Regions from separate parts of the Rhodoplanes azumiensis genome, predicted to be linked through region 2. Evidence: predicted binding sites of a transcription regulator. Region 2 holds the regulator's gene; the other holds the start of a gene.
The links. Region 2 encodes LexA, which represses DNA repair genes until DNA is damaged. Its sites were predicted from a motif close to TGTTCNNNNTGTGTTCNG; they were not measured.

Region 1 (3,407 bases), on a different contig from region 2:
TGGTGCACCAGCTCGACTACCGCTACCGGCCGTGCAACTTCGTCGAGATCATGCCGCGCCTCGACGAGCACCTGCGCCGCCCGAAGGCCAAGGGCGCGACGGTTTAGGGCGGGCGGTTTATTCCGTCATGGCCGGGCTCGTCCCGGCCATCCACGCTCTTCCGCACCGAGCGTCAGCAAAGACGTGGATGCCCGCGACGCGCGCGGACATGACGGCTCAGCGCGGCGGCTCGACGCTCAAGCCGAGCGCCAGCTCCCACGTCTCCCCCAGCAGCGCGTGACCGAACACGCAGTGCGGCTCCTGTTTCACCAGCCCGAAGCCGAGCGACGCATAGAGGCCGCGCGCCTCGACCAGGATGCTCTGCGTCCACAGCGTGATTTTCGCGTAACCGCGCGCGCGTGCGAAATCGATGCAGGCCTCGACCAGGCGGCGGCCGAGGCCGAGGCCGCGGGCCTCCGGCACGACCAGGATCAGCCGCAGCTTGGCGACGCCGTCGCCGCCGTTCACCAGGACCGCGCTGCCGACCGGCACGCCGTCGCGCTCGGCGATGAAGCAGACCTCACGCGCCGCGTCGAAGCTGCGCAGGAACTCCGCGACGATCTCGGCGACCAGAGTCTCGAAGCCTGTGCCCCAGCCGTATTCGGCGGCGTAGCAGCGCGCGTGGCTCGCCAGCACGAAGCCCATGTCGCCGGCGCGGTGGGGCCGCAGCAGAACGGCCGGCGGCGCCTCGCCTTGCGTCACCAGGGTCTCGATGGTGCGCATCGCCGCCACGAGGCGTTGCTGCGCCTCCTCGGGCAGCGTCGTCAGCAACGCGGCGACCTGGTCCTCGGCGCGGCGGACCAGATCCGCGAAGGCCGCGGCACCGTCCGCCGTCAGCGACAACAGGCTCTGCCGCGCGTCCTGCGCCGAGGGGCGCCGGACGACCAGACCGGCCGCCTCGAACTTCTTCAGGATGCGGCTGAGATAGCCGTGGTCGAGGCCGAGCGTCGCAGCGACCGCGGTCGCCGTGGTGCCGGGCACCGCCGTGCCGGCTCGATCGGCGACCGGCGTTCCGGCGTTGGCGAGCTCGTAGATCACCCGCGCCTCGGTGAGCGAGAACGGCGTGTCGACGAGCCCGTCCTGGAGCAGCCCGAGGCTTCGGGTGTAGGCGCGGTTGAAGCGCCGCACGGCGTCGAGCCGGGCGGCCGGCGGCCGTGAGGTCGCGAGGGCGGGTTCGGGAGATGCAAGCGACATGACGTGACGATCCGGCAGGCGGGCTGGGACACAGTCACGCATATCGTTGACAAAGTCAACTATCAGCCGGGCAACTCTGCCCCCGTGATCCCGCTGCGCAGCCGAATCAACCGTCGCCGGCCGATCCGGCCGAGCAGCGCGGCCTCCGGCGCGTCGCCGTCCGGGTGACCGCCGAGCGTGTCGTAGAAGCGCCGGCCGATCAGCAGGCCCTGGTCCGGCGACGGCTGCCGCCGCACCGCCTCGCGCAGCAGCGCCATGGCCTGGCCGCCGAGCGACGGGCTCGCCCCGGCCGGCTCGGTGCGGAACACGGCGCCCATGTCGAGCCTGCCGTGCCGCTCCAGATCCTCGACGACCCGGATCGCCTCCTCGGCCCAGGCCGGGTCGGGCATCGCGCCGGGCCGCAGGAACATCAGCCACGACGCCCGCGCCGCAGCGGCGGCGGCGCGCAGCCGCGCCGCCAGCGGGGCGCTCGACACCAGCGTGGTGCAGCCGGCGATCTCGGCCACCTTGGTGGTCTCGTCCTGCGAGCCGGCGTCGGCGACGATCACCTCGCGCACCGCGCCGGCCACGGCCGCGCCGACCAGCACGGCGAGCGTGCGTACCAGCGCCCGCTCGCAATCGCGGGTCGGAATGACGACGCTCAGCATGACCCTCGTGCCCTTTGTCCGGCACCCACTATACGGACGCGCCACCGGAATTTCGATCGCTTCGCGACACTTTCCGCACCCGGGTGTGGCAACCATCACGGTTAATTGTTCTTGTTATGTTCTCTTTCGCGGCTTATAGTCCTCTCCATGAGCGCAGCATCCGCCCTTCGCCGCCGGCCCGATCCGGCCCGCATCGACGCCCGCCTGGGCGCCGAGGCCGCCCTCCGTCAGGTCCATCCGAGCCAGGGTCATCCGAGCCAGGTCCATCCGAGCCAGGCCCATGCGGATCAGGTCCATCCGAGCGGCCTCCCCGGTCCCAGCGCCGTCGCCGCCGAGCGTCGGCGCGGCCGCGGGGCGGTCACCAACGCGTCCGGCCGCTTCGAGCCGGTCGCTCGCGTCGCCTTCGACGACGGCTGGGAGAGCCTGGAGGCGCTGCCGCCCTTCGCCACCACGGTGACCACCGACACGGCCCGCAAGGTGATCACCCGCAACGAATCGCCCGACATCTCGTTCGACCGCTCGATCAACCCGTATCGCGGCTGCGAGCACGGCTGCGTCTACTGCTTCGCCCGGCCGACCCACGCCTATCTGGGCCTGTCGCCCGGGCTCGACTTCGAATCGAAGCTGTTCATGAAGCCGGACGCGCCCGAGCTCCTGGAGCGCGAGCTCGCCGCCAAGGGCTACGTGCCGAAGACCATCGCGATCGGCACCAACACCGACCCGTATCAGCCGATCGAGCGCAAGACCGGGCTGATGCGGCGCATCCTGGAGGTGCTGGAGAACGCCGGGCACCCGGTCGGCATCGTCACCAAGTCGGATCTGATCCTTCGAGATCTCGACATTCTCGCGCGGATGGCCGAGCGCAAGCTCGTCCGCGTCGCCCTGTCGGTCACGACGCTGGATGCAAAGCTGTCGCGCCTGATGGAGCCGCGGGCGCCGACGCCGGCGCGCCGGCTCGCGGCGCTGCGCGGCCTCGCCGCGGCCGGCGTGCCGGCCACCGTGATGGTGGCGCCGCTGGTGCCGGCCATCAACGACACCGAGATCGAGCGCATCCTCGACGCCGCCGCGGCGGCCGGCGCCGAGGGCGCCGGCTACGTGCTGCTGCGGCTGCCGCGCGAGGTACGCGACATTTTTCGCGAATGGCTGGTGACGCATTTCCCCGACCGCGAGCGGCACGTCTTCACGCTGATCCGCCAGATGCGCGGCGGCAAGGACTACGACGCCGAGTTCGGCCGGCGCATGACCGGCTCCGGCCCCTATGCCTGGATGCTCGGCCGCCGCTTCGAGAAGGCCTGCGACCGCCTCGGCCTCAACCTGCGGCGCACCGCCCTGACGGTCGAGCACTTCGTGCCGTCGGCCCGGAAAACCGCGCAGCTCGAGCTGTTCTGAGAGGCGGCGGGTGCGCGGCCCGCATCACCGGACTGCCGTGCCGGGAATCATGGTCGTCGAACGACCGCGCGGCGATCTCCGGCTGTCGAGCTGCGGGACACCGCCTCCGGCCCGGGTGTCGTGCTTGCGATTCCGCGC
Region 2 (3,407 bases):
GCTGGTGCCGCCCGGTACGCCTCCGGGGCCGGGACAAATCGTCTACTCGAACGGCTTCGCCATCGCGGCGCTGGCCCGCCACGAGGGCGCCGACACGCTCGATCTCGGCATCGTGCCGGACCGGCTGGACGACACCGTCGCGGCGATCCGCCGCGCCCGCGCCGAAAACGTCGACGTGCTGGTGACGACCGGCGGCGCCTCGGTCGGCGACTACGACCTCGTCCAGTCGGCGCTCGCGGCCGAGGGCATGCAGCTCGCCTTCTGGAAGATCGCCATGCGGCCCGGCCGGCCGCTGATGAGCGGACGGCTGGGCGACATCCACGTGCTCGGGCTGCCCGGCAATCCGGTGTCCGCCTTCGTCACCGCGGTCCTGTTTCTGGTGCCGCTGCTGCGCCGTCTGCAGGGCCGCGCCGACCTCGCGATCGCGGACGAGCCGGCGGTCGCCGGCGCCGACCTGAAGGCCAACGACGAGCGCGCCGATTTTCTGCGCGCGACGCTCTCGACCGACGCCGAGGGCCGCCTCGTCGCGACGCCGGTGACGGACCAGGACTCCTCGCTGCTCGCCCCGCTCGGCCTCGCCGACGGGCTGCTGATGCGGCCGCCGCACGCGCCCGCCGTCACGGCCGGCGGCCCCTGCCGCGTGATTCGTCTGCCGGCCTGACCGGCCGCGCCGCCGCGCCGATCGGACACGGTCGATCGGCCGGCGCAGCGCTCGCGTTCCCCCGGGTGCACGGTTTTGCTCGCCTGAACCAGGCCTTAGGGCTAACCAACATTCGCCGTGACCTGTCGATTCCCCCGGCCGGCATTAAAAGGTTGCGGAACACATGCCGAACAGATAGGGTATGTTCATGATTTGTTTAGGCGGCTGCGTTGCACTGCCTGAGCAAGCCCCGGGGGACGACGCATGTTGACGCGGAAGCAGTTCGAGCTGTTGCGGTTCATCCACGAACGCCTGAAGGAAAGCGGCGTGCCGCCGTCCTTCGACGAGATGAAGGACGCGCTCGACCTGCGCTCCAAGTCCGGCATCCACCGCCTGATCACGGCCCTGGAGGAGCGCGGCTTCATCCGCCGCCTGCCCAACCGGGCGCGCGCCATCGAGGTGATCAAGCTGCCCGAATCGGTCGGCCACGGCGTCATGGCGGGCGGCCGCGCCCGCGGCTTCACGCCGAGCGTCATCGAAGGCAATCTCGGCCGGGTTCGCCCGCCCGCCCCGCAGCCGCAGGACGAGGACACGGCCCGCCCGATCGCCGTGCCGGTGATGGGCCGGATCGCCGCCGGCACCCCCATCGAGGCGATCCAGACCAAGAGCTCGATCGTCAACGTGCCGCCCGAGCTGTTGAGCGCCGGCGACCATTTCGCCCTCGAGGTGCGTGGCGATTCGATGATCGACGCCGGCATCCTCGACGGCGACATCGCCCTGATCCGCCGCTCCGAGAACGCCGACACGGGCGACATCGTCGTCGCCCTGGTCGACGAGGAGGAGGCGACGCTCAAGCGCTTCCGCCGCCGCGGCGCCTCGATCGCGCTGGAGCCCGCCAACGCCTCCTACGAGGTGCGCATCCTTCCCCCCAACCGGGTGCGCATCCAGGGCAAGCTCGTCGGCCTGATGCGGCGGTACTGAGCCGCCCTGCGCCGGCCGCGCCGGCCGCGACGCGGAGGCCCGCATCGTCCGCCGGGGCGTCCCGTGCCGATCCGTGCCCATGCGGACGCTCGCGTCCGCATGTCGAGATGGGCCGTGGGCGGCCGCCTCGGGTGCGTCGCGGCGGTGGTGCGGCACGGGCGCGCCGAACGCCGGCGCGAGTTGGGGCACCGGGGGCACCGGCCCCGGCGGCCACCACCATGGATCCGCGCCGGCGCGGTGATCCGGCCCGCGTGCCATGATCGTACCGCAAAGCCGTCGGCAGGGTGCCGGGGACCGCCGGGAGCGCGCTTTTCGCTGGTGCTCGCCCGGCGTTCTTTCTACGTTCCGAGCCCGCCGCGGCCGCCCGCCGACCCGCGGCCGAGCCGTGACTCGGACCGTGACTCGGACCGTGACTTGGACCCTGACTCGGACCATGACCGCAAGGCCCGTGACCGCAAGGCCCGTGACCGCAAGATTCGTGACCGCACGCCGTTGTCTGGACTCCGTATGACCGATCGAAGCGAGACGTCGCGCTCCCGCCGCCCCGACGGGCGGTTGATCTCCATCCGGGGGGCGCGCGAGCACAATCTGAAGAACGTCGACGTCGACCTGCCGCGCGACAAGCTCGTCGTCTTCACCGGCCTGTCGGGCTCGGGCAAATCCTCGCTCGCCTTCGACACCATCTATGCCGAGGGCCAGCGCCGCTACGTCGAGTCGCTGTCGGCCTATGCGCGCCAGTTCCTCGAGATGATGCAGAAGCCGGACGTCGACCAGATCGACGGCCTCTCCCCCGCCATCTCGATCGAGCAGAAGACCACCTCCAAGAACCCGCGCTCGACGGTCGGCACCGTCACCGAGATCTACGACTACATGCGTCTCCTGTGGGCGCGCGTCGGCGTGCCCTACTCGCCGGCGACCGGTCTCCCGATCGAGAGCCAGACCGTGTCCCAGATGGTCGACCGGGTGATGGCGCTGCCGGAGGGGACGCGGCTCTATCTGCTGGCGCCGCTCGTGCGCGGCCGCAAGGGCGAGTACAAGAAGGAGCTGGCCGAGCTCCTCAAGAAGGGGTTCCAGCGGGTCAAGATCGACGGCGCCTTCCACGAGATCGCCTCGGCGCCGGCGCTCGACAAGAAGTTCAAGCACGACATCGACGTGGTGGTGGACCGCATCGTCGTACGTCCCGACATCGCGACGAGGCTCGCCGAATCCTTCGAGACCGCGCTGAAGCTCGCCGACGGCATCGCCGTGGTGGAGTTCGCGGACGACACCGCGGCCACCGCGGCGGCCAAGAGGACCGCCAAGATCCACGACCAGAGCGGGCCGGAGCGCCTGATCTTCTCCGAGAAATTCGCCTGCCCGGTGTCGGGCTTCACGATCTCCGAGATCGAGCCGCGGCTGTTCTCGTTCAACTCGCCGCACGGCGCCTGCCCGGCCTGTGGCGGCCTCGGCCTCGACCAGAAGATCGACCCGGATCTCGTGGTGCCGGACCGCGGCGTGTCGCTCAAGCGCGGGGCCGTCGCGCCGTGGGCGAAGTCGTCGTCGCCTTATTACGGGCAGACGCTGGAGGCGCTCGCCAAGCACTACCGCTTCACGCTCGACACGCCGTGGAAGGATCTGCCGAAACGCGCCCAGGACGCGATCCTGTTCGGCTCCGGCGAGGACGAGATCAAGTTCGTCTACGACGACGGCATGCGGGCCTACACGACCCACAAGCCGTTCGAGGGCGTGGTCAACAATCTGGAGCGGCGTTGGCGCGAGACCGACAGCGAGTGGGCGCGCGAGGAGA

Region 1: a site for LexA is predicted at 1,987-2,004, ahead of ACFSOX_RS20750 (PA0069 family radical SAM protein). Genes of this name have one in related genera too.

Annotation. Positions count from the first base shown of each region.
Region 1 is NZ_JBHUIW010000031.1:3,621-7,027, forward strand. Features, by position in the region: gene moaB (molybdenum cofactor biosynthesis protein B) at 1-107, shown strand, start outside; gene ACFSOX_RS20740 (bifunctional helix-turn-helix transcriptional regulator/GNAT family N-acetyltransferase) at 217-1,233, opposite strand; gene ACFSOX_RS20745 (glycosyltransferase) at 1,296-1,880, opposite strand; gene ACFSOX_RS20750 (PA0069 family radical SAM protein) at 2,028-3,269, shown strand.
Region 2 is NZ_JBHUIW010000012.1:42,751-46,157, forward strand. Features, by position in the region: gene ACFSOX_RS11870 (molybdopterin molybdotransferase MoeA) at 1-661, shown strand, start outside; gene lexA (transcriptional repressor LexA) at 905-1,621, shown strand; gene uvrA (excinuclease ABC subunit UvrA) at 2,129-3,407, shown strand, end outside.